Regions from separate parts of the Rothia sp. HMSC08A08 genome, predicted to be linked through region 3. Evidence: riboswitches for the same ligand, from Rfam matches in the RefSeq annotation. Region 3 holds a riboswitch; each other region holds the start of a gene.
The links. Region 3 has a riboswitch for S-adenosylmethionine ahead of HMPREF3164_RS07335 (LLM class flavin-dependent oxidoreductase). Riboswitches for the same ligand answer to the same signal wherever they lie in the genome.
Positions count from the first base shown of each region.

Region 1: another riboswitch for S-adenosylmethionine. It lies ahead of HMPREF3164_RS09970 (nuclease PIN); the one in region 3 lies ahead of HMPREF3164_RS07335 (LLM class flavin-dependent oxidoreductase).
Region 2: another riboswitch for S-adenosylmethionine. It lies ahead of HMPREF3164_RS04350 (bifunctional o-acetylhomoserine/o-acetylserine sulfhydrylase); the one in region 3 lies ahead of HMPREF3164_RS07335 (LLM class flavin-dependent oxidoreductase).

Region 1 is NZ_KV793081.1:117,353-130,684, reverse strand. Features, by position in the region: gene HMPREF3164_RS10005 (sensor histidine kinase) at 1-897, shown strand, start outside; gene HMPREF3164_RS10000 (response regulator transcription factor) at 902-1,507, shown strand; gene HMPREF3164_RS09995 (DEAD/DEAH box helicase) at 1,560-5,519, opposite strand; gene HMPREF3164_RS09990 (hypothetical protein) at 5,564-5,851, opposite strand; gene HMPREF3164_RS09985 (hypothetical protein) at 5,875-6,201, opposite strand; gene HMPREF3164_RS09980 (hypothetical protein) at 6,224-6,550, opposite strand; gene HMPREF3164_RS09975 (hypothetical protein) at 6,573-6,899, opposite strand; SAM riboswitch class IV at 7,164-7,292, shown strand; gene HMPREF3164_RS09970 (nuclease PIN) at 7,271-7,549, shown strand; gene HMPREF3164_RS09965 (PIN domain-containing protein) at 7,554-7,988, shown strand; gene HMPREF3164_RS09960 (cell division protein PerM) at 8,279-10,354, shown strand; gene HMPREF3164_RS09955 (hypothetical protein) at 10,488-10,970, opposite strand; gene purN (phosphoribosylglycinamide formyltransferase) at 11,170-11,733, shown strand; gene purH (bifunctional phosphoribosylaminoimidazolecarboxamide formyltransferase/IMP cyclohydrolase) at 11,844-13,332, shown strand, end outside.
Region 2 is NZ_KV793063.1:3,892-17,223, forward strand. Features, by position in the region: gene dusB (tRNA dihydrouridine synthase DusB) at 1-1,061, opposite strand, end outside; gene HMPREF3164_RS04320 (GNAT family N-acetyltransferase) at 1,203-2,267, opposite strand; gene HMPREF3164_RS04325 (glycine--tRNA ligase) at 2,348-3,727, opposite strand; gene HMPREF3164_RS04330 (RNA-binding S4 domain-containing protein) at 3,971-4,183, shown strand; gene HMPREF3164_RS04335 (alpha/beta hydrolase) at 4,285-5,049, opposite strand; gene HMPREF3164_RS04340 (MerR family transcriptional regulator) at 5,145-5,960, shown strand; gene HMPREF3164_RS04345 (homoserine O-acetyltransferase MetX) at 6,087-7,370, opposite strand; gene HMPREF3164_RS04350 (bifunctional o-acetylhomoserine/o-acetylserine sulfhydrylase) at 7,455-8,801, opposite strand; SAM riboswitch class IV at 8,911-9,024, opposite strand; gene HMPREF3164_RS04355 (ABC transporter ATP-binding protein) at 9,605-10,606, shown strand; gene HMPREF3164_RS04360 (ABC transporter permease) at 10,603-11,373, shown strand; gene HMPREF3164_RS04365 (hypothetical protein) at 11,383-12,177, shown strand; gene rsgA (ribosome small subunit-dependent GTPase A) at 12,295-13,332, shown strand, end outside.
Region 3 is NZ_KV793075.1:147,388-153,242, reverse strand. Features, by position in the region: gene HMPREF3164_RS07345 (hypothetical protein) at 1-451, opposite strand, end outside; gene HMPREF3164_RS07340 (YchJ family protein) at 508-945, opposite strand; gene HMPREF3164_RS07335 (LLM class flavin-dependent oxidoreductase) at 1,084-2,511, opposite strand; SAM riboswitch class IV at 2,616-2,725, opposite strand; gene HMPREF3164_RS07330 (zinc-dependent metalloprotease family protein) at 2,953-4,170, opposite strand; gene HMPREF3164_RS07325 (C4-dicarboxylate ABC transporter substrate-binding protein) at 4,504-5,697, opposite strand.

The sequences.
Region 1 (13,332 bases), on a different contig from region 3:
TCTATGCTCCCAGTGGGGATTTTATGTTGTGCTATAGCAGTTACCGGAGTAAGGAATACAAAAATAGCGGCTATTACAACCCTGGCAGTTGTTGTGGCTCTTAACTATTTGCAGACTTTAGAACCTAGCTGGGAGATCAATACCAGTTCCCATGATCCGGCTATTGTTGCCATCGTGGGGTTTCTCTTCATGAATCTTCGGATTAGCCGAGTATCACACCGGCGGCTTCAAGAAGAACTTTATATTGCTGAACAGAACCAAGAGTTACGTGAACAGAACCTACAGGCAGAGTTTAGGACCCAGATTGCGGCGAACCTTCATGATCTTATTGGGCATGATTTAACAGTTATTAATATTCGCCTGCAACAATTGGTACGTACCTTAAAACCTCTTGATTCAGACGTGGCATATGAAGCGCGTGCGATACAGAAAATGACACGTTCTTCTATAGCTCATTTACGCGACGTTGTAGAAGGCTTTAATACAGTTGATTTCTCGCATCAACTCAATGCTGTACCGTCATTACTGTCATATCGTGGTATTCAAGCCCACATGGATATTCAGCAGAATGTTCTCAAGGTCCTTAACCCAAGTACCCTCACAGCACTGTATTGGGTACTTCTTGAAGCTATCACCAATGTTCTTAAACATAGCGGCGCAAAAAATTGCTGGGTGAGTCTAAAACAACATTCTTCGGGTGACTATATGCTTATTATCGCGGATGATGGTATAGGACTGAAGGAAAGTTCTATGCGGAACACCGGTGCCGGTTTAGCAGATATGAATACCCGCATTCAACATATAGGTGGAGAGACAACTCTTGGTGCCGCACCTGAGGGTGGAACCCAAGTCAGAGCTAGGATCCCAGCTTCTAACATCATTACTGGAGGGGCATAAAATTATGATTACTGTTCTTATAGCTGATGATCAGACGATGTTCGGCAGCGCGCTCGCCAGTCTTATTGATGAAGAAGAAGATTTGGAAATTGTGTGTGTTTGTCGAGATGGACAGGAAGCCCTGGATAGTATTGTCACATATATTCCAAATGTAGCGCTTCTTGATATTGAAATGCCAAAACTTAACGGTCTAGATGTTCTTGATGAAGTTCAGAAGCAAGGCATAAACACGAAAATAGCTATTCTGACAACTTTTCAATCTCCTGGTTACGTTCGTCGTGCTCTTGAAAGCGGTGCTTGTGCTTTTATAACAAAAGATCAAGATGCTGAAGAAGTATCAAACATTATTCGGGATATACATTCTGGGAAGGTAGTGGTTGATTCTGCACTGCTTCTTAGTGGTGCTACGCTGCCAGCTAATCCACTCAAACCCAGACATCAGGATGTTCTGAAACTGACTATGGAAGGAAAAACCGTCAATCAAATTGCACGGGAACTATACCTTTCTCACGGTACTGTGAAGAATTACCTATCTGAAGCCATTCAACTTCTTCACTGTACTTCACGTGTAGAGGCTGCTCATACGGCGCGTACTAACGGCTGGATTTGACCTGACGTATAAGGCGGCGATGGGCGTATAAAGAGCCTTCTTAGCAGGGGAGTTAGGAATCAGTCGGGGTGAAAAGCTCACGAATCTGTTCCGCATCCACCCGGGACGAGGCGAAGGAGCCGTCGTTGACGACCGCATCAAACAGCGCCGCTTTCGATGCCTTCAAATCCATGACCTTCTCTTCAATGGTGCCCTCAGCCACCAGTCGGTACACGTGCACATCGCGTTCCTGCCCCAGCCTGTGGATGCGGTCCACCGCCTGCTGTTCAGCCGCCGGGTTCCACCACGGGTCCATGATGAAACAGTGATCTGCCTCCGTCAGGTTCAGTCCGAACCCGCCCGCCTTGAGCGAAATCAGGAACACCGGCGCCGCACCCTCGGCGAAATCTTTCAAAACCTGCGGGCGGTTGCGGGTTGTGCCGTCCAAGTACAGGTAGTCGATGCCTTCAGCCTGCAGCCGTTCAGCAATTGTGCGCAGATACCCCGTGAACTGGCTGAACACCAGCACCCGGTGCCCGTCGCCTAAGAGCGAGGGCAGATGCTCCACCAAATATTCGAGCTTGGCGGAAGCCACCCCGGCGTATTCGTCCGGGTCGATAAGCGTGGCGTCAAGCGCTAGACGCCGCAGAAGCGTGAGCGACTGAAAAATCGTGAACCGGTTCTTATCCATATCATCTAAAAGCCCGAGCACCTTCTGCCGCTCGCGCTGCAGATGCATATCGTAAATATGCCGATGCGCCGCTGTGAGCGGCACGTTCACCCGCACATCGTTCTTTTCGGGAAGATCGGCGGCGACCACATCCTTCGTACGGCGCAGCATCAGAGGGCGAACCCGGCGGCGTAATTTTTCGATAACCTGCGGGTCCTCACTAGACTCGGCGGGGCGCGCATATAGGTCGCGGAACATGCGCGCTGACGGGAACAAGCCATCCGCCACAATCGCCAAGAGCGCCCAAAGCTCCATGAGGTTGTTCTCCATTGGGGTGCCCGTGATGGCGAGTTTTACCTGCGCGTTTAGGGCACGCGCCACCTTCCATGCGCGAGTTTTCGTGTTCTTCACGAACTGCGCCTCATCCAAAATCAACGCACCCCACCCTGCACGCGGAGGAGCATCATCCTCTGTGTTTTCGGGAACGTGGTTACCGAATTCGATGTATCCATCCTCGTCGAGACGGAACAGCGCATAGCTCGTGAGCACCAGATGCGCACCCTGTACCAGCTCGGCGATGCTCGTGCCGCTTTTGCTCGTAGACTCGGTGATAGTCACCACCTTCGCACCCGGCACGAATCGTGCAGCCTCTTGCGCCCAGTTACCCACCACGGATGTTGGCGCAACCACGAGGAAAGGTGCAAACTCGGTGTGATCGGCGCGTTGCTCATGCTCGGCGATCGCTTGGGCAAGCAGAGCGAGCACCTGCACGGTTTTGCCCAAGCCCATATCGTCGGCAAGAATCCCGCCCAGCCGGTGCTGCCTCAAGAACGCGAGCCAGCGGAAACCCTCAAGCTGATAAGGCCGCAGAACTGCGGTAAGACCCGGGGGAGAGGGCAGGTGATTCGCTGAAAATACGCCGGAAGAAACAGATAAAGAATCGGAATGTTCGTTCTCTAAAACTTCTTCGGAACCGGCAGTCTCCCCCGCACGGTCGGCGGCCTCCACGAGGGCGAGCAGACTCTTAACCTGGGCATCCCAAGAAGCCACGGTTTCCACACTCGAAGCGAGCGATTCCAGCTCAGAGAACAGCCCCGCCTGATGCCGGTTAATACGCAGCTCACCGCCGGTTTCGTTGAGCGTGCGGGCCTCCTCAATAAGGGTTCTCAGCGCCGAAAACTCCGGGCGATTGAGTGAAAAATAGGTGCCGTTACCCAGCAAAATACGATCCTGATTCCGATCGAGCGCCTCAAAAACCTGGGCGAAAGGCACAGTCCAGTTATTGACCTTAATAGCGATACCCAGCCCGAACCAGTCACGCGAATTACCCTCGGTCACCTTGACCTCAATCATGGCGTCGGTCGCCTCGGTAAACTCTGGTACGGAACCGAGCAGCCGCACGCGAACCCCGGGAATACGCCGCAAGGCGGGCAGCACATGAGCGAGAATATCGCGGGTTTCCCACCCCTGAGAACGGCGTTCCCCGAACCCGCCTGCCAATACCGGGTTGGATGCAGTCGCCGACCGTACCGCGCGCAGCACCCGCGCCTCAAAACGTTCGTCGCGTTCTGTGCCCAAGCCCAGCGCCGGCAGGCGGCGAACCCCCGAGTCTGTGCCTTCTTCATCGAGTGGGTTCTTCGGGTACTCCCAATACCAATTCAGGAGCGCATCGTGCGAAATCTCATCATCAAAATGCGCTTCAAACACCAAATAGGGCGAACGAACCTTCGGCAGTGCTAAAGCCGGGTCTGGGGTAAGGAACGGGACGGCCCGCGTGAGGGTGGGCAAGAACTCGCGGTGAAAAGCCTCGCGCTCGCTCGCCGGAATACGCATTTCGCCGCGAGATACCAATGATTCTGCGGTTGCATCTAAGGGCTCGGCAAGCGGAATAAACGCCAGATTAAGACCCTCCGGCAGGTCCGGAATAGTCGGTGTCGCTGTGTTTTCGAGTGAAAGTTCGGGAATAAGCCCGACCGTCTGTGTTTCAGAATTTTCGTTTTCGCCCGCGCTCTCCTCTGCCTGTTCCTGCGAAGATTGAGCCTGAAAAACATCGCGATGCGGCGCGTCTAAGGCGCCTTTGCGCGTGCTCTTCCAATGCACCCGATGCGCCTGTTCCTCGTAAATACGCTGCACAAGAGAACCGAGCGCAAAAAATCCTGAGCGCGGCGAGCCGATGGGGTGGCAGTGCGCGGCATCAAACCAGAGCTGCCGCACCCGGTTATCTTCGCGGGTTTCCCATCCCAAGGCGGCATGAAGAGCCAGGTCAGGAGCGGAATCTTCACTCACGGCAGCCTCTGCGTTCTGTCGGGATTCGGCCTCAACGGCTCCGGCATGTACCCTCACCTGGGCGGGCGGCAGAACCGCCGTAGTCACCTCAAACCCTTCGAGAAGAATCGGCAGGCCAATCTGCTCTGCGCGCGCCAGAACATCCCACAGCAGCGTGGAGTTCGTGGCGGTGAGCGAAATCCAGTCCCGATGCGAAGAGTACATATTCTGCCACGGGCGTGCGATAGCGTATATTTCGGCGAAGAACCGTTCGTGCTCGGGGTACACCTCGTGACGACCGACCGGCCCACCCACGCTGGATGCGAAGGTCTCCCAGCTGAGCCCACCCTTGATCCAGCGCCCGGTTTTGGACTGCATCAGCGGCCGCGCCAGCAAATTGATAGGCGGGGTTGCACCGGGAATATTGCGCCCGCGCGCATATGAACCCGAGATACTGAAGGAAAGATCGAGCGCCCCCGGAACCCGTGCCGAATCAATACCGGATGCTTCGCCCCGGGCAGCGAGAACCTGTGCCATATCGCGCCGCCACACCGAAATTTTCGAGGGCGAAGAATGCGTATTCTCGTGGTCGTTCAGGGGGAGAGGCTCGGGGTCGGTGGTGAGCGAGCTTGCCGAACGAATCGCCCCCGATGCGCGCAACGCCGCCAGGGGATCGTCAGCTGCCTCCGCAACCTGTCGCACGGTATCCTCTGGGCTCTCCGGGTTCATAGACTGGCGGACGCGGTCGCCGGGCGCATTGTCGAGAGCCTTCCGCGCGGTCTTGGCACGGTCGAGTGCGGTGAGCATGAGAGCGACGGCGTGCTTGCAGTCGGCGGCGACCGGGCATGTGCATCGTGCGTTGAAAAGATTGGAATCGGCGTCAGAACCCGGGAAGAAGCGAATATCTACCTCATAGGGAATAGGGGTGCTCCCATTCACCAGACCTTCCAGCGTGTTTTCGTCTTCGTCGTAGGTGTAGCGCACCACTTCACGCTGACGGGCATAAGCAAGCCCGCGCTGGTATGCCTTATGCCCCGCCTGCCGAATAATCTGCGCAACGGTGACGGGGATATCGGGGAAAGGGTTTGGCGTGCTCACCGTTCCATTATCTCAAGGGTGTCAAAGAAGCGCGCGGTAATTCGTTATGAGGTCTGTCCAAGATGCGCTGAGCGTTTTTTACGTGCATTTTTGATGACTATTGTGAAGAACATAATAAAAGTGATGATGGTGGTCAGGAAGCCAACGCATAAGACGCTCACGGCAAGGGTAGCGGCTGCCTGTGTGAGAGGACTCGACCCCTTGGGCTGGACGCCCCTCCACTCGAGGGCATGGTACTCAACGACTGCTCCCCAGCCGGCTAGGATGAACAATCCAATACCGAGAATGAGGAGTAGTGCAGCTATTGCCCCGACCATACGTGCAGTTTTCATGCTTTCCCCTTGAGTAACTGACTTTATGGATTCATCTGGTCCCGTTCTTTTGCCAAGGGTGTTTTATTCTGCTCAGCATGCTTGTTGTGTGCCTTGCGTGCCTTCTTGGTCGCCGTTGTGAAGAGCAGAATAAAGGTGATAATGCCGGTGAGGAAACCAATGCCTAGGAACCATAGGCTCAGATTATTAGTCGCCATGACGAGCGGACTTGCTCCTGCGGGATCGACACCCCTCCATTCGAAGGCGTGGTATTCCACGAGTGAACCCCAGCCGGCTAGGATGAGCAATCCAAACCCGATAACCAGAAGTACTGCGGCTACTGCTCCAACGGTGTATATAGCTTTTTTCATGGGCGCTCCTTAGATGCTGGCTCTATGAATTAATCTGATTCTGGTCTTCTGCTGAGGGTGTTTTATTCTGTTCAAGATGCTTGTTGTGTGTCTTGCGTGCCTTCTTGGGCGTCGTGGTGAAGAGCAGAATAAAGGCGAAGAGCCCGGCGAGTAAACTGGTGCCTAAGAAGCAGTAGCTGAGGTTAGCGGTTGCTTTGGTCAATGGACTCTTCATGGTAGGTTGAACACCCCTCCACTCGAAGGCGTGGTACTCCACAAGAGCGCCCCATTGCATGAGGATATACAGAAAGATTCCTATGGTGAGGAGTGCTATGGCCAGTCCACCAATAGCGTATATAACTAGTTTCATAAGTGCTCCTTAGATACTGGCTCTATGAATCAACCTGGTTCTGACCATCTTTCAGTAGGTCTTGAGCCTGTTTAGGATACTTTTTGTGCGTCTTGCGGGAGTTCCTGATCGCCGTGGTGAAGAACGGAATCAAGGCGATAAAGCCAGTAAGAAAGCCGGTGCCTAAGAACCAGTAGCTGAGGTTGCCGGTTGCTCGCGTTAGGGGACTTGCTCCTTTATGCTGCACGCTCCTCCATTCGAGGGCATGATACTCTACGAGTGAGCCCCAACCGGCCAGGATGAACAAGCCAAACCCAATGATCAGAAAAATTGCGGCCACTATCCCCATGATCTGTACAGTCTTTTTCACAGTTATCACTCTTTCTTTCCGGAAGCGTAAAGTGGGCGTGACATGGTGATATATCAGAGGCAAGATAAATTTCTGTACATTACCCAGTGTGCCGTGATTTTTCTCGAATGTGTAGACCTGCTCTGAAGGCCCAAAACTTCACACTACGCCGCCATGAGGCGGCTATATACAGGTATGCATTCATAATCGCGTTATGTAAATCACAAGGATTTGACAGGTTCGGGCGTTTACAGATTCCTGAAAGCTGTTGTAACCTGGATTCAGCTTCAAGAGTTTCGACTGATAAGCTCCGACTATGGTCGAACGCCAACCCCATGTTCACGGGTGGCTCGGATGACGAAGCGGTTTGTATTCGCCGCCTCAGGTGGCACTTGGTACAGGCAAGAGCAACGCGAAAGGAACGCGCATTCGGCGCATGGTTGTCAATGTACAACAGCTCTTCATCTACAGCATCCCCCCTTACTCCTGCACGCTCTTATCAGGAAAATCTGCGTGCCGCATCCGTACCCGCACGCGGCGGTTACCAGGCAGTAAGTATTCAGGACTACGCACGTATTTCTTCTAAGCGCGACGAATTCCTCAATTTTCTGCTTCTTCCCAACCCCGAGGGTATTCCCGCCGTCGAATATGCCGGTCTGCGCGTAGCATAGGGGTATGAGCGCCTCAGGACTGCTTCTCGACTCGGATGTTCTCGCCGAGATCCGCAAAGCCACACCAGATCCCAAAGTTGTTGCCTTTCTGCGCCGCCGCGCCTATAAACACCTCTACATTTCGGTGCTGAGTGTGGGCGAGCTCAAAGGACTCTACCCCTACCCAGAGACCGACCGATGGATTGCCGAACTTCTCGACAGATTCGCCGACCACATCATTAACGTGGATGCGCGCGTAAGCCTCGAATGGGCGGGACGCAGCGCCCCGCGCGGCACCCACAGTCACGGGCGTAAAGATGCCGAGCCCCTGCCCACTGCCGCCCTCGAAGGTCTGATGGCGGCGAGCGCCCAAGCTCACGACCTCGAAATCGTTTCTTCAAAGGCTGAGGTGTACCGGTCCTGGGGCGTGCCCGCGGTGAATCCGTGGATTGAAGACTAATCTTCCGCACAGTATTTTCACCGTAAGCACCGGGGGAGTACCTGCGTGTTCGAGAAAGCCGTGAGAAATGCTCGGCACAGTTAGCTGTATGCGCTGTCGCGGCGGTGAGAGCGCATCAGTAACGTTCGTGTAACCCCTATGTTCACGGTGAGCGGTTAACGAAGGTTAGCCGCCATTTAACCGGAACTATTTCCCCGAAAGCCCAGCAGGCTCACACGCGCTGACAGGTTTCATGGCATGATGGAAGAACGATGAAAAGTAGCTCTTCTACATCCCGGTATTCTGCCCCTATGCCACTCTGGCTGCAGGGCATCGTTGAATTAGTTTTTACCGCCGCGCTTTCTTTCGGGCTTGTGCTCGTTCTGCTCATGGCGGTGTGGTTTACCAACGGTTTTAACCGCATGGATTTTCCCGCACTCGCAACTCTTGCCTCCCACCTGTGGCTGCTCATGCACGGTGTGCCGCTGAATATTCCGAATGCTTTCGGCATTATTCTGCCGCACGGCATGCTCACACTGGTACCCATGGGGCTGAGCATTATTCCGGTGCTCTTATGCTTTAGGTCTGGGCGAAAACTGGCGCGCGCATCCTATGAGGGGGAATTCTTCAAGCCCGTACTATTAGGGTGCGCTGCCTACGGTATTTTTGCTGCCGTCGCCTTTGCGTGGGCGAGTACCGAACGGCATCTGCTGGGTATTGTTGGTGCGGCGTTGATTCCGCAGATAGTGGTGCTGGTCGGGTTGATCTGGGGCGGCTACTATGAATCGCGTTCGCTCGCCCGTATGGTGGGCGTGAACACCGCCGAACAGATTTCGCAGATGAGCCAGTACTCGCGATGGGCGAGCTCCTATGTGTGGTCGATTGTGCGTGCCTCCATGGTGGCGATTTTCTCGCTCATTATGGGCGGTGCTCTGGTGCTGGTGGTTGCCATGATGATGCGTTGGTCGCAAATCGCAACAATTTACCAGGAACTTCACGCCGGGCCGGTGGGGGCGCTCGCCGTGACCCTGCTGCAGCTTGGTTACCTTCCGAACTTGGTGATCTACGCGATGTCGTGGACTACCGGCGCCGGGTTTGCGTTCGGCGTGGATACACATGTGGGTTGGTCGCAGACGACGATGGGCGATCTTCCGCTCTTTCCGGTGCTGGGTGCTATCCCTGAGAGCCTGGGCTGGATAGGGTATGCGGGTCTGGCGGTTTCGCTGGGCGCCGGAGCCGTTGCCGGTTGGTGGTTCTTGCGTGAAGGTGAAGACCACGTGGAGGAGTGGATCACCATGAAGGTACGTTACCGGGTGATTGCGCTGCCGCTTTCTTCGCTCGTGTTGGGTTCGCTGGTGGGTGTGCTCTGCGGCGTGTGGGCTTATATTTTGGGTTGGATTTCCAGCGGATCGTTGGGTGTGGGGCGTTTTACCGAGGTAGGCGCATCGCCCGCAGCTTTCGCCGTGGCGACCGCAATAACCCTGGGTGCGGGTACCGCGTTGGGTAACCTGCTGTGCCATGTGCTTCTTCCCGACAGCAGTCGTGAGCTGCCGCGTTTTGCCGATGAACGTCCCAATCTGGGCAGTCGCATGAGCGAGATGCTGCAGCAGCGTCGCGCGGCGCGGGCAGAGCGTGAACAGCTCAGGAACGATGAGCAGGAACGCGAGGCACAAGAACGTGAAGAGCAGGCGCGTGAGCGGGCTCAGCAGCGGCGCGAACGAGTCAAACAGGTGCACGCCCGCCGTGCAGAACTCAATAAATTTGCTGAGCAAGAAGAAGCACAGCGAGCGCATAGTTTAGGTATCAAAACGGAGCAAGAATCCTTGCGTGAGGATAGTTCTGCCGAAGCTGCAGACTCGAAGGATGCGGCATCTGACGAACAAACCATCGAGCTGTCGGGAGCGGATGAACCCACCGTGGAACTTGATACCTCTGAGAAATCCGGTGGGGGTACCGAGGACGCGCCGCGCACGGTCAAGCCCGGTAAGCGTGAGAAAGCCCCGGGGAAGCCGGTCTTTAACCGCGTTCCGCGCCCCGAAACCTCGGGTAATGGCGGTGATACTAAGGTCGAGCGGGAAACACGAGAGCAGAGCGCTCGTACAGGGGAGTCTGGGCCGCAGAAAGCCCCTTCGTCAGTGGAGTTTCACGAGTCCGGGTATAAACGTTTTGGTGTGCCGCGCCCGGTTGCCGCATCGCCCGCATCCGATCAGGAGAATACGGAAGGTTCGGCGCAGTCTCACGAGACTACCGTTCAGGAGAAGCGTCAGCTCACGCCCACTCAGGCGATGGCTGTTATCTTCGGAGCCTCTGAGCCGACCAAGGACGAATCTTCGGAGGAAGGGCCCTCCACGGGGCAGGATTCCTCGCATAAGAAGAGGAAGAAATAACTTTCGCGCCCTATATGGTGATATATCGGGAACACCTAGAGGGCTGGGAGCACAGCGGAATATAGCAATTGTGCCGAGTGAATCCTTAAGATTCACTCGGCACAATTATTTGAAAAGCTCCCCCAAGAAGAAATTAAGGAGCAGGTTCGCCAATCGACACAGAAGTATTGGCGCGCACTGTACGGTCGAAGGACTCTTGACACTGCTTCACATCGGTATCCGTCAGGGCGTGGGAGTAACATTGCCGATAGTTTTGCGCATCCGGGTTCAACGCCATGACAAGCCCCGAAAGAAGCGTCCACCCCGCAAAAAGAAGGCTTAGTCCAGCGGCAACGTAGAGAATCCACGGTCCCCGCCCTTGGGCATTGCGCACTATCGCCATAATGGTCAGCCCAATCCCCAGAAGTACCAAGACAAAAAGCAGAAGAAACAGGGGGAAGGGACTCAGCAAGAAGGGGGTTCCCGATAGGGTCAGCATAGAACCCGCAAGCAACAGCCATAAACTGCGCATCAGCTTGCGGCGGCGCTCCTTAGGGGTGAGCTGCGGACGCTTCGGCGCAGGCGGTATCGGCTGCTGCGGCGGCACTTGGGGGTAAGACGGGGGCATATTTGACATAGGTTAAGGGTACCTCCCTGCGGCGGTCTGCGGGCATGAGAATCACCGTGAAACCCTGAAAATCTAGACTGGGCGAGGGCCGCCAGCTTATCGTTTCGGAATTGGCTTAACTACAAGAATTTCTGGTGCGGTGCCCGTGGCATAGGTGCTACCCAGCCGCTATGTGATGCGATAAACTATTGCTGTGCGAATTGTGATAATGGTCTCCGGGTCCGGTACTAACCTGCAAGCTATTCTCGACTCCGTAAAGGCTGGCGAGCTGAACGCAGAGATCGCCGCCGTAGGCGCAGATAAGCCCTGCACCGGTCTTGATCGAGCCGCCGCAGCCGGGGTTGAAACCTTTCTGATCGAACCGGCAGACTATGCTGACCGCGAGCAATGGAACCGCGCTCTCGAAGAGAAAATCGCCTCCTACACCCCCGATTACGTTGTATTCGCCGGGTTCATGCGCATTGTGGATGCGCAGCTGGTCGCCCGCTTCGAGAACCGGATTATCAACACTCACCCCGCGTTGCTGCCCTCATTCCCCGGGGCACACGGTGTGCGGGATGCGCTCGCCCACGGCGTTAAAATCACCGGGTTGACGGTTCATTTCGTGGATTCCGGGGTCGATACCGGCACGATTATCGCCCAGGCCGCGGTGCCCGTCGAGGACGGTGACACCGAAGAAAGCCTGCATGAGCGCATCAAGGTGCAAGAACGTCAGCTCTTGGTGCGGATCCTCGCAGAATTTGCTGCCCTCCCCAAAACTCAAAACCCCTAGAACTTCCTGCCCGCACGGCGCCGCATCCTGGTGCATGCGGGCAGTATCAATACCCCGCCACGGGGTACCACCCATTCACCGAGCAAGAAGCAACGGAGTAATTAGTGTCTATGAAGAAGCTCGATCGTCTGCCCCTGCGCCGCGCCCTCATTTCCGTGTACGACAAGACTAATCTGGCGGAGTTCGCCCGCGGTCTGCACGAGGCAGGCGTGAAGCTGGTGTCTACCGGTTCGACCGCATCCACGATCGCCGCCGCCGGTGTGCCCGTCACAGAAGTTACCGAGGTTACCGAGTTCCCCGAGTGCCTGGAAGGCCGCGTGAAGACCCTGCACCCGCGCATCCACGCCGGTATTTTGGCCGACCGCCGCAAGCAGGAGCATATCGACACCCTTAACGAACTCGACGTTGAGCCCTTCGACCTGGTGGTCGTGAACCTATACCCCTTCGCAGAGACCGTGGCATCCGGTGCTGACCAAGACGCTATTATCGAGAAAATTGATATCGGCGGTCCCTCAATGGTGCGTGCCGCCGCGAAGAATCACGATGCGGTCGCTGTCGTGGTAGACCCCAAAGACTACGAACGGACCGTGACCGCCGCCCAGGATGGCGGGTTTTCCCTGGAGGAGCGTCGCCGTCTGGCCGCCGGTGCCTTCGCCCATACCGCCGCTTACGATACCGCCGTCGCTACCTGGACCGCCGCGCAGTTCCAGCAGGATGAAGACGCTAACTTCTGGCCCCCGTACGCTGGTTTGGGCTTTGAACGCAGCGAGACCCTGCGTTACGGCGAGAATCCGCATCAGCGCGCGGCTCTGTATGTGGATCCCGCAGCAGCCCCCGGTATCGCCCAGGCTGAGCAGATTCACGGCAAGGCGATGAGCTACAACAACTATGTGGATGCCGATGCCGCCCTGCGCGCAGCCTACGATTTTGATGAGCCTGCGGTCGCCATCATCAAGCACAACAACCCCTGCGGTATTGCAATTGCAAGCCCTAATGTCGCAGATCCAATTGCCGATGCGTACGCTAAGGCTCATGCTTGCGATCCGCTGTCCGCCTATGGCAGCGTGATCGCGGCAAACCGCCCGGTCACCAAGGATATGGCGCAGGCCGTTAAAGATATTTTCACCGAGGTTATTGTGGCGCCCGGATACGAGCCGGAAGCCCTCGAAATCCTGGAAACCAAGAAAAATCTCCGCCTGCTGGTGCTTCCCGAGGGATTCGGGCGTGAGACTATCGAGTACCGCTCGATTTCTGGCGGTGCGCTCTTCCAGGAAGCCGACCGCCTTAACGCCGAGGGTGATAACCCGCAGAATTGGCAGCTGGTCGCCGGTGAACCTGCCGACGAAGCCACTCTGCGCGATCTTGAATTCGCGTGGCGTGCCCTGCGTGCCCCCAAATCGAACGCGATTATGCTCGCCCATAATGGTGCCGCCGTGGGTATCGGCATGGGGCAGGTTAACCGCGTGGATTCGTGCAAACTCTCGGTTGAACGCGCCAATACACTCGGCGGAGAAGGCCACGAGCGTGCCCGCGGTGCGGTTGCCGCATCCGACGCTTTCTTCCCCTTCGCGGACGGCCTGCAGGTTCTTCTCGACGCCG
Region 2 (13,332 bases), on a different contig from region 3:
CTCCCGGCCCGGCCGCGCGAACCTTCAACCGCAGCCCCCGGATACCCGATACTGTGATCAAGCTGCCCCAGCAGTTCACGGAAAGTCGCTAAATCAGGTACGGTCGCCATCTTGGCACGCAACTCACCGCCCACCGGGTAACCCTTGAAATACCAGGCAACATGTTTACGGATCTCACGCAGTCCCTTGTACTCATCCGCAAAAGTCTCAACAAGCAGCTCGGCATGTCGGTAAATCATTGCGGCAACCTCACTCAGAGTAGGTCGGATACGCTCGGTACTACCCTCAAAAGCGTTCTGCAGATCGCCAAAAAGCCACGGGCGCCCTTGGCAACCACGCCCAATCACCACGCCGTCCACACCGGTCTGTTCGACCATGCGCACGGCATCTTCGGCAGCAAAAATATCGCCGTTGCCTAAGATGGGGACGTCTGGAATCGCCTCGCGAAGCTGCGCGATGGAGTCCCAGTCCGCTGTTCCCGAATAGTGTTGGGCAGCGGTGCGCCCGTGCAGGGCTATGGCAGCGACACCCGCATCCCGGGCTATCTTAGCGGATTCAAGGAACGTGATGTGGTCATCATCAATACCTTTACGCATCTTGATGGTCAGGGGAATATCGTTGCGCGATGCTTCTTTGACCGCTGTGTGCACAATCGCGGTGAAGAGATCGGTTTTCCACGGAAGCGCCGCGCCGCCGCCGCGTTTTGTGACTTTCGGCGCCGGGCACCCAAAGTTCAAGTCGATATGATCCGCACGGTCTTCTTCTACGACCAGCCGAATAGCCTTACCCACGTTAACCGCGTCTACCCCGTAAATCTGGATGGAACGAATCTGCTCATCTGCGTCGTGTTCGATAATACGCATCGACTCGGGTTTGCGTTCCACGAGGGCGCGCGCCGTCACCATCTCGGTCACATATAATCCACCACCGTACTCGCGGCACAGACGACGGAACGCCTTATTCGTCACGCCCGCCATCGGGGCGAGCACTACAGGCGTTTCAACGGTCAGTTTACCGAGGTTCAGCGGCGGTAATTTCAGGTGGGAGGCTTCAGAATTCACCTCTATATTGTGGCATACACACGCAAATCGGCACGGATGCACCTACCCCGGTTCACGACAGGCGCACCGGTCAGCGTTCGGCAAGGTTGTCAAGCCTTCACGCTGCGAGTTTTCTAGGGCCTCTTCTGGGCACTTTGTTCTTTAGGAAGCGGCACCCGGATAATCGCTTGCGTAAATATAGGTTGGGTCGCCTTCCACGCTCGCGGTTCCGGCACGCAGAAGAGCATCGGTTACCTCTACGAGAGCAGTCATCGAGTCGTCTACCTCAACCAACACCGGGTACTGCGCCGTCAACAGCGAAAGAAGCTGCATAATAGCCTCGACCGCGCCTTCGTTCTGCATGTCATATCCGAGCAAAACCTCAGTTGAGGTATTCTCATCGACCAGCGCGGCAGCAGGGTCAGTCTCAAAGGGGTGATAACTCACCGCAAAGGCAATGATTTCGCCTTTCTTCCCCTCTTTCTCAGCCTGCTGAATGTTATCGCGCAGTACCAACGCCCCGAAGGCGCGTGCCTCGTCCGAGAGGAAATACCGGTTTACGGTCCCTAACCCGACCTCGGCGGGAACATCCCAATCATGTGAATCGCGGTAGAACTCCCAGAGTTTCGAGGTCAGCTCAACCGAGCCGGTCGCCAAATCCTCAATTGCCTGGGTGGGTTTGCCGTTCTCATCCTCGCGCAGGGGCACCGGCGGAATCGCGCCCGCATCAATATGGATCAGGCGCGAGCGTTGAATCATTTTCATGTCCTTTGCCTGGGCAAATTCCTCGCCGGTGCTAAATGGTGCCAGCTTCACGCGGAGGTTCGGAACCTGCCCGTTTTCGGCGGCGATCTCACGCAGCCGGTCTAAAAGCTCGGTACCTAACCCGGCGCGGCGGTGCCCTTCGGCAACCTCAAGATAGGTCCACAGGCGTTGTGGGTGCAGAAGCGACGCAGTCACCACACCAGCGGCGATAGGCACACCCGAGTCGGTGACCACAAGGGTTCGGCTAAAAGGTGCGTCCGAGGCCTCTCCGAACGATGCGCGCTGCTGCGCCTCCTGTTCGCTTCGCGGATCTCCCCACACCTGCAGAAGTTCCAAATCGTCGCCTTCGCGCCAGGGACGAAATTCGTAGGTGTTCATGGGATGCCTTTCTTCCACAGGATGCGCGGGTTTCACCGCGAGGATAGGGTTCTCACCATTGTACGTATCGGCTAGGTTCTGCACCAGATCCAAGTGACTGAGTGAAAATACCGGCGGGGCTCTCTGTTGCAGAGACCCCCGCCCATGTACATATTGAAAAGAATCTATATGGCCAGACGCGCCGCCAGGTATGCCTTCACCTGATCGAGTGCCACGCGCTCCTGGCTCATGGTGTCACGCTCACGGATGGTGACCGCCTGATCTTCTAAAGTATCGAAGTCTACGGTAATGCAGAACGGGGTGCCGATTTCGTCTTGGCGGCGGTAGCGGCGACCGATAGCCCCCGCCTCGTCGTAGTCGATATTCCAGGCACCGCACAGATCGGCTGCCAACTTGTGGGCGGGCTCGGAGAGTTCGGGTTTCTTCGACAGGGGCAGAACGGCAGCCTTCACCGGTGCCAGACGCGGATCGAGTTTGAGCACCACGCGCTTATCGACGCCGCCCTTAGTGTTCGGGGCTTCATCCTCAACGTAAGCATCGACAAGGAACGCCATCATGGAGCGTGTCAGGCCGAATGAAGGCTCAATGACGTAGGGTACGTAGCGTTCGCCGCTGGCCTGATCAAAGTATTCGAGCTTCGCGTTCGAGTGTTCATTGTGCACGCCCAGGTCGTAGTCGGTGCGGTTTGCCACACCCATGAGTTCGCCCCATTCGCCGCCTTGGAAACCAAAACGGTACTCGATATCGATGGTGCCCGCCGAGTAGTGCGCACGGTCGTCCTCAGGAACATCGAACCGGCGCATGTTGTCGGGGTTAATGCCCAAGTCAACAAACCAGTTCCAGCAGTCTTCAACCCATGCATCAAAGTGTTTATCTGCTTCGTCGGGATGAACGAAGTATTCGATCTCCATCTGCTCAAATTCGCGGGTGCGGAAGATGAAGTTGCCGGGGGTAATCTCGTTGCGGAATGCCTTACCGATCTGCCCGATACCGAAGGGCGGACGTTTGCGGGCTGCGGTCACCACATTGTTGAAGTTTACGAAGATGCCCTGCGCGGTTTCGGGGCGCAGAAAATGCAGCCCTTCCTCGTTATCGACAGGTCCCAGGTAGGTTTTCAGCAGCCCTGAGAAGTTCTGCGGCTCGGTCCATTCGCCGCGTGTGCCGCAGTTCGGGCAGACAACCTCGCCCATATTTTCGGGCGCACGCCCCTTTTTAGCCTCAAAGGCTTCGATCAGGTGGTCTTGGCGCTGGCGCCTGTGGCACGAGAGGCATTCCACCAGCGGATCCATAAAGGTTGCCACGTGCCCGGATGCTTCCCACACCGGGCGCGGCAGGATTACCGAAGAGTCCAGCCCGACCATGTCTGCGCGTGAACGCACGAAACGCTGCCACCACTGCTGACGGATATTTTCTTTCAGTTCCACGCCGAGGGGACCGTAATCCCATGCGGAGCGGGAACCGCCGTAGATTTCACCCGCCTGGAAGACGAAGCCGCGGCGCTTAGCGAGCGCAATAACGTTGTCGAGAGTGGACTTTTCTGCCATGTTTACTCCTTTATGCCCCGCCACCGGCTGTGGCGTGCGTGAGTTCAGTGTTCTTCCGCGCGCGGTAAGCGCCGGGATATACGGTCACAAGTACAAGATACTAGAGTATCATTGCATGCCTGCGTTACCTGTAGTTTCTGGGCAACGGTAGACAGTGTTTAAGTTAGAGCGTGTATATGAGGAACACGTGGCGGGTTAGTATGACTGCCGCACATGGCGCCCTCCCGCCGATACACTGGTGACATGGAGAAAATCTATATTCGTGACGAAATGATTCGTCTGGGACAGTTTTTGAAGCTGGCTAATCTGGTCGAAGACGGTGCACAGGCGCGCGAGGTGATCCAGCATGGGCTGGTGAAGGTCAATGGGCATATTGAGGAGGCGCGGGGCAAGCAGCTGCATCCGGGCGATACGGTGAGCTTCAATGGGGTAAGTGCGCAGGTGGCTCAGGACTAGGTTTTCTATCCTTCCTCCTCCCCCCAATAACGTATCTTGGGTTGTGTAACGCACCGCCGGAAGGTGCGTTACACAACCCAAGATGCGTTATTCAGGTCCTTTTAGTCAGCTGACCCTTGCTCTGATGCCCCAGCATTACCCGCTGCATCCGCAACTTTTTCGGCACGGATTCGGGGCGCGTTTCCCAGTACCTTCACGTCGATGAACTCGCCTACGTGCCGTATTTCCAGGGCACTTACCCCGTGCCCGGCGCCCGCATACAGAACTTTGATGCCGTCGGTGTACGCACGAATCCACTCGTAGGTGTAATCCACGAAGGGCTGCGGAATAATAGGGTCTTCCTGGTCCCTGCCGTAGAAAACGGGTAGCTCGGTGGCTTTGAGCTCGTCATCCTTGAAATAAGGAGAGTCCGATTCGACCGCGTATCCGGAGAGCCCCACCAGTGCAGCAAATTTTCCTGGGCGATGCCGCACCATAGAAGTTGCCACCGCCATGCCTTGCGAGAACCCCACCAGCGAGACTGAAGCGTAGTGTGGTTCTTGCTGCTCGACCCACTCCAGCACGTAGTCGCTGGCCTGTTCTATGGTCCGCACATCCGCATTGAGCTGTTGATCCAGTGGGTACCACTGGTAACCTGTGGCCTCGGCGGGAATGTGGGCACCGGTTGTGTCCGCCGAAAACTGAGTTCCTACCGGCTGCGGGGCGCGCATCCCAGCATAGGTGATACCCTCCTGCGGCAGATGTTCAGCCAGTGACAGCAGGTCCTTCTCATGCGAACCGTACCCGTGCAGCAGAAGCACCAAGTGGGTTCCGGCGCGTTCCTCCTCGGGTCGGGAATATTCGACAATGTACGTATTTTCACTCATATCTTCATCTTACCGAGGAGCCTGCCATAAACAACCGAAATAGATTTCCGCTCAAGGCTTGACCCTCACCCAACGTCAGGATCTACAGTAAAAACATGGACGCGAACACTACACCAGATGGCGGGCAGCACGAGTACACCGTAGGAGAGGCTGCATCCCTGCACGGGCTGACCGTGCGCACGCTTCACCACTGGGAACAGCGGGGTCTGATCAGCCCCGCGCACGATGAGCTCAACGGATACCGCTACTACAGCGATGCCGATCTTGAGCGCATCACCGTCATTATGGGGTATCGCGCCATTGGCATGAGCCTTGAAACCATTCGCAGCGTACTGCAGGACGAAGCGAACAGCACCGAGCATCTACTCGCCCAGCGAGATATGCTCCAGCGCAAAATGGCCGCCTATGAGCGCATGCTAACAACACTAGATCAACTTTTGGAGGATGCAATGGCACCTAAGAACGAACAGCTCACCGCTGCAGAAAAAGCAGAAATTATGGGAGACGGGTTCAGCCCCGCACGTGAGCAAGAAGCGCAGGAACGTTACGGGCACACCGACGATTGGGCTGAATACCAACGCCGTACTGCGGCCATGAGCCGCACCGACTGGGTGAAGGGCAAGCAGGAGCTTGACGCAGTTGAGCAAGCCCTCGTCGAGGCTTTCACTCGTGGCGTGCAGCCGGGCAGTGAGGAAGCGAATGCGCTTGCCGAGCGGCACCGCGCCTCACTTTTCTTCTTCGAGGTAACCCCCGCCAAGCACGCAATTCTGGCACGCGGTTATGTTGAGGACGCCCGTTTCAACGAGCACTACGAGAAGCTCGCTGCGGGACTGGCTGTCTGGCTGCGGGACATCATCTACGAGAATGCCCGCGCCCACGGCCTTGACCCCGAGAATGTGACCTGGTGCTAACCTCGTCCATTCACAAATATCGGTACCGTACACAAAGCCTTGTGGGGACTTATTTCACGCCGAAATATAGTCCTCACAAGGCTTTTATGTACGGTTTCTATGTTCAGATATATAAAAAAACGAAAGCTAGTTCTGTTTTTGTGTTTCAAGAGGCGAACCGAAAAGAGCAGCTATATCTTGAAAGGATTTTTCTTCATCGACAGCACGCTCTCGCTCGGGAACCGGGACTCCGAGAGCCTTAGCGAGAATCGCCTCCAACTGGCGGGATTCGACTAAGAAACCGTCATGTCCGTGGTCGGATTCGATAATATCGACCTTTACGGGAACCGGCAGCGCCTCCGCCAGACGGTACGATTCGTGCGGGAAAAACAGGCGATCGGTGCTTACGGCGGCGATAGTCCACTTACAATCGCTGAGCGCAAGCGCATGCGAGAGGCTGCCGCGCCCGCGTGCAACATCGTGTGAAATCAGCGCCTCGTTCACGGCAAGGTAACTATTGGCATCGAAACGCTCAACGAGCTTATCGCCATGGTGGTCCAGGTAGCTTTCGACCGCATATCGTCCGCGGTTCTCACCGATGGACCCGCCGTCGGTGGATTCTCCGCGGTTTGCCTGCCGCCCAAAGCGGTGCTCCAACTCTGCTGGGCTGCGGTAGGTGGTATGGGCTATGCGCCTCGCCAGCGCGAGCCCGGCTGTGGGTGCCGCTCCCCCGTAATAGTCGCCGGAAGCAAAATTGGCATCAGCACGGATGGCGAGGTTCTGGGTGTGCGCCCAGGAAATCTGTTCGGCAGTGGCGGCGGGGCCGGCGGCGATGACCGCGCATCCGCGTACCAGCTCGGGGAAGGTTGCCGCCCATTCGATAGCGCGTGCTCCGCCGAGCGATCCGCCGATGACGTGGTGAAAACTCTTAATCCCCAACCGGGCGATAAGTTCGGCTTCGGCTCGTACCGAGTCGCGAATAGTGACGTGAGGGAAGCGTGACCCCCAGGGTTTTCCGGCGCCCGGGTATCCCTCGGGTACGATGCTTGCCGGGCCGGTTGAGCCGTAGCATCCGCCCAGGATATTGGGGGCTATCACAAAATATTTGGTGGTATCGACCACCGCGCCCGGCCCCACAATACCTTCCCACCAACCATCACTTTCGACCGCACGGATACTGGGTGCAGGCATATCCGATGTGGGAATCCCTCGCGAGACATGGGTGTCGCCGGTAAGGGCATGCAGAATAAGAATCGCGTTGTCCCCAGCTTCGTTAAGAGTCCCCCACGTCTCGTAGCCAATGTTCACCTGTGGAAGCACGGTACCGTTTTCGAGGGTGAAATCACCAATCGCCATCTGCCGCAGGTACCCCTGAGCGCTGGGATACTGCAGCTGCGACAGATAGGTGGCGTGTACGGTATTTTCCGTCATGTTTTCTCCTGGGTAACCGGTAGTTGGTAATGGCCGATACCGCGACCGGGCACTTACTGTGCAGCCCGGTCGCGGCGGTGCAGGTTAGGCGTTCAGAGTCGCAAAGCCCAGTTCAAGATCTGCAATAATATCGTCAATATTTTCGATACCTACAGAGAGGCGCACAAAGTTTTTGCTCACACCGATTGCCTCTAGCTCTTCTTCAGAAAGCTGCGAGTGGGTGGTGGATGCAGGGTGAATAACAAGCGAACGCACATCGCCGATATTCGCCACATTGGAGTGCAGCTGCAGGGCGTCCACAAAGGTACGGGTCTGTTCCAGGTCGGCGTCTTTAAGGGTAAATCCTATGACGGCGCCCGGCCCCTTCGGCAGGTACTTCTGGGCTCGCTCGTACCAGGGCGATGAAGGCAGACCGGCCCAGATCACCTGATCGACCAGCGGATGCTCCTCCAACCAGTTTGCAACCTTGGTCGCGTTCTCGATATGGCGTTCGATGCGCAGGGAAAGAGTCTCCAGACCGATACCAATGTTGAAGGCGTTGGTTGGAGAGATCGCCGCCCCGGTGTCGCGCAGAAGCGATACTCGCGCCTTGAGAATATAGGAAAGGTTAGCACCGAAGGCGGAGTCTTTGCCTAAGTCACGGGCATAAACTAGACCATGGTAGCCAGGTGCCGGCTCGTTGAACTTGGGGAACTTTTCGGGATTGGCACCATAGTCGAAATTCCCGGAGTCCACGATAACACCGCCAATTGAGGTGCCGTGCCCACCCAGATATTTCGTGGCGGAATGGATTACCACATCCGCACCAAATTCGATGGGGCGCACAAGGTAAGGAGTGGGAACAGTGTTATCGACGATTAGGGGAACGCCATTGTCGTGGGCGATCTGGGCGATAGGCTCGATGTCGAGCACATCGTTCCGGGGGTTAGGTACGGTTTCTCCGTAGAAGAGTTTCGTGTTGGGGCGAACCGCATCGCGCCATTGCTGCAGGTCGTCCGGGTTCTCAACAAACGTAGTTTCAACGCCGAGGTCGGCAAGCGTATATTTCAGTAGATTGTAGGTTCCTCCGTAGATCGAGGGGGAAGCCACGATATGGTCGCCCGCACCCGCAATGTTGAGAATCGCATAGGTAATAGCCGCTTGGCCTGAGGCCAGCAAAAGCGCGCCCACTCCCCCTTCAAGGGATGCGATGCGGTTTTCGATAACCTCTTGGGTGGGGTTGTTCAGACGGGTATAGATAGGCCCAAGCTCTGTGAGAGCAAAACGGTTAGCGGCCTGTTCTGCGTTCTCGAAAACGAACGAGGTGGTCTGGTAGATAGGTAACGCCCGAGCTCCCGTTGCAGCATCCGGTGCCTGCCCCGCGTGAATCTGGCGGGTTTCAAATTTCCAACCGGCGGGGTTGGCGGGAGTCGGGACTGTAGTGTTGCTCATGCGAAGCTCCTTGTAATAGTTCAGGGGGCCGCATGCCGATTTCGGTACAGAGCTCTTAGGCTTTCTTCTCTGCAAACGAAAAAACGATGTACCAGAATCGGGCACATCGGTCCCGCGCTTGCGTTGTACTTTGTGTTCAACGCCTGGTCCTCACCCAGGGCACCCCACCGCGGAGGAGGGTTGCCGGCCAGCTAGCTGGGGCTTATCACTGGCTCTCATGACCTGCATCTAGAGTTTCATAGGAAGCGCACATGGTCAAGCGGGATGCGTGTTTTCGGCGCATTGTTGCAAAGATGACGTTTTATGAACTGTTTTCACGACAGCCTATTGTTTGGGAGAAACACCAATACTTATGCGCTTGTGACCGTGCCTATGTTGTACCCGAACCGCTAAAGCCATGTGATCTGCCGTTAGCCGTCGCTAAATTACCATCAGTGTAGGCAATCGTGAGCCATGCTACACTGATTGAAACCTTGAATCTAGGAGTGATGAGGTATGACCTCCCGCTAAAGTCGCACCGGCTCGCGGAATGCCCGCCCAGATGGTGGGCTCTAAAAATTTCAGAAATAACCCTGCTTTGGTTCGATACATTTCATGAGCGCATAGTGAGCGCTTGGGACACCAAAGTTCTGAGGGTTTTATTGTTATACCTTCCGCATCTGCAGTCGGTGACTTGGGATTATTCAGGCACTAAGAAGTGCCTCTCTCACGACTATTCATCTCACCCGCCCCACGTATTGCAGGCGTGCGAACACCATGCTCAAGAGGCTTCGGGTGACTAAGCACCGCAAGGTTTTATCACAATGTCTACAATTCTTGACGCGGCACAGCTATGCCGCACCTTTGGCAAGGGTGAACACGCTTTCACCGCTGTCGATAATGTTTCACTCAGCATAAGTTCCGGCGAAATTAATGCTCTGCTCGGTCCCAATGGAGCGGGGAAAACAACGGTTGTGCAGATGTGCGCAACACTGCTGACTCCCACGAGCGGAACTGTGCGCATCGACGGGGTGGATGCGCTTGCGCACCCCCAGCGTGCGCGCGCGTCCCTAGGGCTTGCGCTCGGCGGGGATACCGGGTTCTATCCGCGAGCATCCGCCCGCGATAATCTTCTCTTCTTTGCCGACCTTGCCGGGGTTAGCGCGCGCAAACGCCGTACCCAGGTGGCAAACGCTTTGGAACGGGTTGATCTTGCCGATGTCGCCGCGAAGAAGGTACAAGAGTTTTCCCGCGGTATGAAACAACGTCTGCACATCGCACGGGCACTGCTGGGCGAGCCGAAACTGCTGCTTTTGGATGAGCCGACGAATGGGCTTGACCCAGATATTTCGCTGACAATTCGCCAGCTAATTCGCGCCCTCGCTGATGACGGCACCGCCATTTTACTCACGAGCCATCTGCTGGGCGAGATTGAGGAGTTAGCGCATCGGGTCACGGTCATCGGTGCCGGTCGCATGGCGGTTTCGGGCACGATAGCGGATATTACCGCGCATGCCGGGATTTCCGCTACCACCGTGGGGCGTGTGTGTGCGAATGCCGGGACGGTGCTTCAAGAACTTGCCCGGTCTTTGAGCGATGCGGGAACAGTGTTGCTGACCCCGCGCGGTAGCGAGTGGGAGATCACCGTGTACTGGAATGAACGTTCTGTTTCGGAAGGGTCGCACCCCTTCAGGACCGAACATGCAGAGGCTCTGCTGACCCGTATTCTCACTGAGCGTGAGGTTCAGATGCTCACACCGCTGTATACTCGCCCAGCCACCCTCGAAGAGGCATATCTGGCCATGGCGGAAGGACTGAAACGATGAACCGGCAACTTCGCCTAATGTCCTTTTCCCTGCGCCAATTTCTCACAGTTCCCTACTTCCTGCAGTTACTGCTGCTGAGCACCTTTGGGGCGACGGCCCTGCAGGCGCTCGCCGCTGGTGCCTGGCCAGTTGATGCGACCCTCGCCTGGACTCGCGCAGGCATTATCGGCACCTGGAATATGTGCATCGTTGCCGCCGGGATCCTCAACTTTGAGCGCTACCGGGGAACGTTCGTGTATCTGCTCAATGGTGCCGTGAACCCGCTGCGGGCGCTCGCAGCGGTGGTCTCAACTGCCTCCATTTTTGGGCTTGCCGCCCTGCCATTGGCCTGGGTTTTCTGGGCGCTGTGCACCTTCTCGGTAGATTTCACGGACTTTGCTCAGGTGGGTGCACGCTATCTGGTGGGTCTTTCGCTGCTGTGGATCTCGTGTCTGGCGGTGACCTTCGTGATTGCAGGGTTCTTTGTGGCGACCCCGAACGCTATCGCCTATGAGGAGCTGCTGCTTGTGCCGGTTTTCGTGGCTTCCGGGGTGCTTTTTACCGAGAGTTCCGCGCCTGCATGGCTTGATGGGCTCGGCACGCTGATTCCGATTCAGGCACCCGTGAAGGTTCTGCTTGGGCAGATGCCTATGAACTCATTCGGTGACTTTCTGGGCGTGGTAGTGCAAACCTGTGCGGTCACAGCCCTCTGGATGCTCGCGGCATATCTATTGGGTAGGCGAGCACTACGCGCGGCAACGGTACATGGCACTCTGGGTGCAATCTAGGAGGCTGCGATGTTTAAACGAACGAACTTTCTCTATCGTCTGAACAGTACCGCCAAGGTTGGGTGGTCTTCATCCATCACCTTCGCCACAGTTGGTACGGCACTCAGCACCCTCGTGATCGTACCGGGGATGAGCGTGCTGTTCAGCGTTCTACTAGGACGCGATCTTTCCGCACCTGATCCTGTGCGGATCGCATGCGCCTCTGCCCTGGCAAGCGTGGTACTCAGCGTGGCAGTCGGTGTTGTGGCGCGCGCGGCGACCGACCGCTGGCTGGGAGTGTTCGAGCAGGTGTGCACCGCCCGACGGTTTGATGCGGCTTATTGGCTGGGAGTCTCTGCAATGCCCGTGCTTTTAGCTCTGATCACTGGCATCACGAACCTGGGTGTTGCAGCTGCCTATACCGGTTTCGGTGGTTCCCTTGAAGGCAGCCTGTCCATGCTTGTGCGTTCTGTGACACTCTTACCCCTGGCTCTCATGGCAGGTGTATGTCTGGGTGTTTTCGCCGCTGGGCTGGGGTTGTATCTTTCCGACCCATACCTGGGAGGAACTATCTTAGGAGCGCTTCTGCCTATCAGTGCGGGCGTGATCGTGCCGGTAGATGCATACCCGGCGTGGCTGGCGGCATTGTGTACATTGGTTCCCGGCGGACGAACGATTGCTTTGGTGAGCGGCTCTTCTGAAATGGTGGATTCAACAGTTGTGACTGAGGTGCTAGTCTGCGTACTTTGGGCACTTGCGGGGCTTGTCCTAGTACATGCCGCTGCGCGACGCATCCGCTCGGGTGCACGCACGAATCTGCTATAACCTTTCCCTTCTCGCGAGCAGGTGGTTTTTGTCCCGAGCAGGTAGGGTTTTTCTACCTGCTCAGTCAGATCCTATCTGTTCGCGAGGCAGTAACTACTCAAGATTTTGAGGATTTTAATGTCTACTTTTACTCTTATGTCTTTGGGCTACGATGCCCTCTGGCACGGGCAAGCTGTAGCCGCCGCCTACGCTGATAATCTCGATCTTCACGAACTCGCGATCGCCCGAGTCAGCACGATCCACCGCACCCGGTTCGAGGCCATAGGTGCTCCTTTCCCGGATGCCCCGGACTCTGCCGTACCTTTGCGTACGTTTTCGGTGACACTCTCCACTGCCCCGCATGATGACGAGACCGAGAGTCTTCCAGTCGTTGGTGACTGGGTTTTGCTTGACGCGCACCCAGACCACACCGTCCTGCTCGCTATTCTGCCGCGCCGCACTTACCTGGACCGCCCGAGTGCTACGCGCATCTCAACTGCGCAGCCGGTAGCAGCGAATGTTGATGCGCTATGCATTGTGGAGCCAGTATTCCCCGAGCCTTCGGTGGGACGCATCGAACGGTACGTGGCACTGGCACGCTCCAGCATGTGTGAAGCGGTTCTAGTGCTAACAAAAACCGATTTATGTTCCGCAGATGCATTTGAGGACTACCGCAGCTCCTTAGGCCGCGATGTAGATGCAGTTCACGCGGTCAGTGTGGATTCGCCGGCGAGTATTGCGGATTTCTACGCATCCCTAACCGGCAAAACGGCAGTTTTACTGGGGCGTAGCGGTGCAGGAAAATCTACACTTGTGAATACGATGCTCGGAGACACGTATTTTAGCGGTGCGCCTGGGACGATCCCGCAGGTTGTCTCAGGTGTTCGTGCCTCCGACGGCAAGGGCAGGCACACCACAACTTCTCGCCACATGCTCGTGGGTAAACATGCTGTGGTCATTGATACGCCAGGTGTTCGTGCACTGGCAGCGACAACTGATCCTCACGCCATCGACGAGACTTTTACGGATATTTCGGTTCTTGCCGCTAAATGCCGCTATACGGATTGTGCGCATCGCAGCGAACCTGGATGCGCGGTGCGTGAGGCTCTCGGTTCCGGGCTTTTGGATGCCGAGCGCTTCGACCGTTACCAGCGGATGCGCCGCGAATCTGAAAAT
Region 3 (5,855 bases):
GATTGTGGGGAGTCACATATGCTTCTACGGTAGCCCCGTAAATTTCCGAATATTCGTGGCTGACACCCGTAAGCGCTAATGTTCGTTCGTCCATCAAGTCATGCAGGTCAGCAGAAGGCACAGCATAGAATTGAAGTTTCGCATCTGCACGCACTGCATACTGTCTAAGAGCTTCTACCCCACGTTCGGAGAGGTTATGTGCACGTTCTTTGGCACGGCGGCGTGCATCGGGGGTAAGGGATGCACTGTTACCGTCAAGATAGGCGGCAAGTTGATTGAAGGATGACATCGAGATTTTGCGCCCATGTGCGGAGTGATGCTCGTGCGGGTTATCTGAAACCATCCACCGCCCGGCGATTTTTTGTCCACTCAAAGATCCTCGTTCAAGGCGTGCACGCACGCTTCGGGGGCTCACCCCGGCGTGCTGGGCATATTCCGCGACTGACATCATGGCAAAAACATACCATAAGAGGAATATTTCTGCCATGCTACCCGATCGGGAGGAACTTAGCTGACCTCGCCGTCTAGGTAGTACCAGGTGCCGTGCACTTTCTCGAAGCGAGATTTTTCGTGCATGGCACCTTTCACACGTTCTTCGGCGGGCGTACCGGGAACTGAACGGTAGTACGCCGCGAACTCGACCGTGCCCGCCGCATCGAAGGGACCGCCCGAAGAGCCCAGAATATCCAGCCGGTACCAGCGCAGCGTTTCATCCAGCATTAACTCGGCGGGGCGCGTATGCGGGTGCCAGCTCGCCAGCAGGTAGGGCGCATCGTGCAGGGCGAAGGCGGTGAACCGCGAGCGCATCAGAGCCAGCGGTGTGGGCGCGCCCAAGGTTCCGGATGCGGCAAACTCGCCCAGGTACCGCCCGCAGCAGGCACCGTATACCTCGCCGCTTGTGCAGGGGCAGCGGGTTTGAGGATCATACAGGGTTGTTTCGCTCATGCACCCCATTTTAAACGTGCGTAAAAAAAGAGCCTTTATTCGAATAAAGCGGCATTTTTAATGCTTTATTCAAATAAAGGCTCTTTTTATCATCCCAGGAGGGGAGATTTTACAACCAAGCGTGCAGGAGCAGCGGGTTTAGTTGGCGATAGCGCGTGCCGGGGTGTCTGCTGTGGAGGGCTTACCCACGTATGCGCCGCGGTACTTCGCGGCCGGGTGGGAGTCTGCAACCTTAGTCTGTCCCTTGCCGAACAGGCTTTCGCGCAGGGTCTCACCTTCGTAGGAGGTGCGGTAGCGTCCACGCTTTTGCAGCTCGGGAACCACGAACTCGATGAAGTCCTCGAAGGAGCCGGGTGAAACGTGGTATGCCAGGTTAATACCGTCCAGTCCGCCTTCATCAATCCAGCGTTCGAGCTCGTCAGCCACCTGCTGCGGGTCGCCCACAATAACCTCGCCCATACCGCCGATAGTGCAGTGCTCGGCAATATCCTTACGCGTCCACTGCTTATCCTTGGCCTGCAGGGTGAAGGGGGTGAGGAAGGACTGAATCGACTCGGTTTTCACATAGTTGAGTACCTCGTCCTCGTCGAACTGGGAAAGATCCACACCGGACCAGCCGCCGATAATGGCCTGCGAAGATTCCAGGTTCACGTACTTGCGGTACTCTTCGTACTTTGCCTTCGCCTTCTCTTCGGTTTCGTCCACAATGATGGAGAGCATCGCGAAAACCTTGATTTCGTCGCGGCCGCGGCCGTTCTCTTCGGCGCGGTCACGGATACGGTCGGTAATAATGCGGGTCAAATCGGGGCGCAGCGCACCGATAAACACAACTTCGGCATGCTTGCCCGAGAACTTCTGCCCGCGGCTGGATGCGCCCGCCTGGAAAATCACGGGGGTACGCTGGGGGCTGGGCTCGGTCAGACCCGCACCAGGCACGCTGAAGTACTTGCCCTTGTGCTGAATCGGGTGCACCTTGGCGGGGTCGGCGTAGATACCCTTCTCGCGGTCTTTGACGACCGCGCCGTCTTCCCAGGAGCCTTCCCAGAGCTTGTAGCAGACATCCAGGAACTCTTCGGCGAGTTCGTATCGGGTGTCGTGCTCAATCTGGGTTTCGAGGCCCTGACATTCGGCGGCGGAAGGCAGGTATGAGGTCACCACGTTAAAGCCCACACGTCCGTTAGTGAGGTGGTCGAGAGAAGCGTACTTGCGGGCAAGCGTGTAAGGCTGCTCGTAGGTGACGGCTGAGGTCACGCCGAAGCCCAAGTGCTCGGTTACGGCGGCCATTGCGGAAATCTGCATGAACGGATCGTTCACGGGCACCTGCGCGCCGCCTTCGATAGCTGGCGCAGCGGAGTTCTTGTAAATATCGTAGATGCCCACAACATCGGCTAGGAATACGCCGTCGAAGAGGCCCTTCTCAAGGATCTGTGCCAGGTCAGTCCAGTATTTGATGGTGTTGTACTCGGTAGCGCGGGAGCGGGGGTGGCGCCAGAGGTCGAAGCTCTGGTGACCCACACAGGTCATGTCGAATGCGTTAACTGCGATGCGCTTCTTCTGCTCAGCCATCTACGTATCCTTTCGCGAATGTTAGGGTGTTCCTGCACCCCGCGCGCCGCCTCCTTATAGGTGGTGACCTTCTTGGTGTTCCAAGTCGTGCAGGTGGCGCATTCGCGCCGTACTTGCTTCGTGTCCCTTGAAGCCAGATCATCATCTGGAGCACCCCGCTACGGGAGAGGGTTGCCGCCCGGCTAGCCAGAGCTTTACACCGGGACTCATAATCCTTGATTTTGAGTGTATAAGGGGTGTCGTGGTTGGTGCGATATTATGACGAATATTAATGTTTGTGACTGTCGCCCGTAATATTAAGGGCCGCGTACGTCGCCCAGCGGACAGCAGTGTTCTTTCGATTGCAACGGCAAAATTCGGGAGCAATAGTTTGCAGCGGGAGCGTGTTTAACGCTCCCGCTGCAATTCTTCGCTCCCATTTTAGGAAAAGCGTCGAATTATTTAGGAAATGAGGTCCATTTTGCGGGCATCATCCGCAGTGATGGGGTTTATTTCCACCTTGGGCTCAGGGATAGTCTCGTCAGCACCTCGTCCAAACACAACTGCAAAGCTCAGTTTTTTCAGGTCACTTGGTGCCGTCAGCCAGCCTTTCATTCCGTCATGGTTAAGATCAAGAGCATAGATTCCATGGTCGATTTCGCCATTACCGTTGAGATCGACAGGTCCATCTGCTGGTCTCAGTACGGCCTCTGAATTGGGCCGATACATGTACCCACGCGCTTGGGGACCAAAGCCTTTGCGTTCGTCCAAGGCCCATTCTTTAAGGGTCGGCATATCTTGCTGCAGGTATCCGAAATATTTGGTTCCATCCGCCTTGGGCACACCGGTAAGCTGATAGTTGTAATTCATAACGCTGAAGTACTGTGGTTTACCTTTTTCGCCTTTCTCATCGGCATCACCACCGTGCTGCAGGCCGAGGTTATGCCCCAGCTCGTGAATAAAAGTACCCACGCGAATATCGCTCATATTACCTTTATCGTTATTCCAGTGTGTCTTTCCTACAGTCACCATGAAATTAAGATCTCCCAATTGTCCCAATCCTGATGAACCGCTCTCCCCAGTTTGTTGTTGCACATAGTAGTCGCCCCAAACCATATAGTGAAAGAGCCCTTCACGATACTGGTTAATATGAGAAGCTTTAAACTTGGCCCAGTTCCCATCTCTGTCACTTATATCGTCGCTGAGCACTTGCCACTTGACCTGTTCGCCTCCTCCCAAGTTATACTTAGGGCCTCGGGCGGCACCGGCATCCAAGTGCAGATTGATACCCGTTCTGCCGTCGGGATTGCTGATATTTATATCCGCGAAAGATTGCACGATTCGATCCAGCTCTTCCTCACTGGCAAGCTCACCGGGCATATAATCCATCTCGACAAAAATGTCCTTATGGTTGGGATCCGCGCCCATCTTAGGGAAATCGATCTCTGGTATGCCATCGTTGTTGATATCGTACCCGTCTCTTTCCAGCTCGTCGGGAATATGATCGCCGTCGCGATCACCCGAGTTGGGGTTCTGAACGGGATCTATATTCCGGTTCTGCGCGGGTGCAGGCTGAGCGGGCTTCGCCTCCACCGCAGAAACGGGCAGAGAATTCAGAGGAATGACAAGCACCAGGCTGACAAACGCCAGCATCAGGCGCACTATAGTACGTAATTTCATGAGAGATATTCCTTGTGTCGTTGTGTTGAGTGAGAGGGAATCTTACATAGAGAGTGAAGTGAGTGGTATTCATCGGCGAGAACCTGCGATGTTGCGGGCTCTCGGATGCGAATACATCTTGGGCGGCGTCACGATGCCGTTTGAGCAAGAGAGTGGTATATGAACGGTTGTGCGGGGTAAAGCCCGGGAGCGAAGAGGCGCAGCGAGGGCGTGTTTCATCTGGCTCGTTGCCTCGCCAGCTTCAGAACGTTATGTATGTCCTCGCACGCTCGGAATAACATCCCTCAGCAGCTACACCTCTTCGCCCCCGTTTTGGGAAGAACGCCGAATGATTTAGGGAATAAGGCCCAGGTTGCGGGCGTCATCCGCAGTGACCGGGTTTTCTTCCGCTTCAGGCTGAGCCACAGGACCGCCAGCTCCAGCCTGAGTAGGCGTCATATCAAAGTTGAGCTTCTTCAGATCACTGAGAGCAGTTAGCTCATTTAGTATCCCGTCGCCATTGAGATCTACCGAGACCGGAGAATTATCAATAACGCCGTTCCGGTTGAAATCGATGGGTTGATTTGCGGGTTGAGTAACGTCTTTCCCATTTTTATCTTTGTGCGTATACAGGTATTCGCCCGCTTGGGGGCCAAAGCCGTCGCGCTCATTCAGTGCCCATTCGTTAAGGGTCGGCATATCCTGCTGCAGGTATCCGAAGTATCGGGTTCCGTCCGCCTTGGGAATGCCAGTGAGCTGATAGTTGTAATTCATCACGCTGTAGTACTGAGGCTTGCCGTTGAATTCGTCAGTACCGCCGTGCTTCAGGTTGAGGTTGTGCCCCAGCTCGTGGATAAAAGTGCCCACGCGAACATCGCTGTTGGCTCCTTCCCAATAGGTTTTTCCAACGGTCACCATGAAGCCGGGGGCACCTAGAAGCCCTACTCCTGATGAGTTTCGATTTCCGGTTTCATTATCCACATAGTAATCGCCCCAGATCATGTAGTCGAAACCGCTGTTGTAGCGGGCAGAATCAAAATTACGAGCCCTGATATTTGCCAATTCCCCAGAAGACTTCATATTGTTGGTAAGCACTTGGTGCGGAACCTGGTTGCCGCCTCCCAAGTTATACTTGGCACTCCGGGCAGAACCTGCATCTAGGTGAAGATTAACGCCTGCCCTGCCATCAGGGTTAGTAACATTCAAGTCAGCAAAAGACTGCACGATACGGTCCAGCTCTTCCTCACTGGCAAGCTCGCCAGGCATATAGTCCATCTCAACGAATACATCTTTGTGGTAGGGATTTGCACCCATTTTCTTGTAATCGACTTCAGGTCTACCATCACCATCAGCATCGTATCCGTTGATTTCCACGCTGTCGGAAAGCCCATCACCGTCAGTATCAGGTGAAGTCACCTTCGGGGCGACACCCGGGTTACCAGGGGCGACTGGCAACGTGTCTGCCGAGGCGGGCAGAGAATTCAGTGGGACAAGAAACACCAGGCTGACGAATGCCAGCATCAGGCGCGCTATAGTACGTAGTTTCATGAGAGATATTCCTTGTGTCGTTGTGTTGAGCGAGAGGAAATCTTTCTATGAGTGAGCGGTATTCATGGTAGGGAACCTATGGTGTGGCAGATTCCCACATGCGACGATGCGCATTAGTGGCATTGTGGTGCCGTTTGAGCAAGAGAGTGGTATATGAA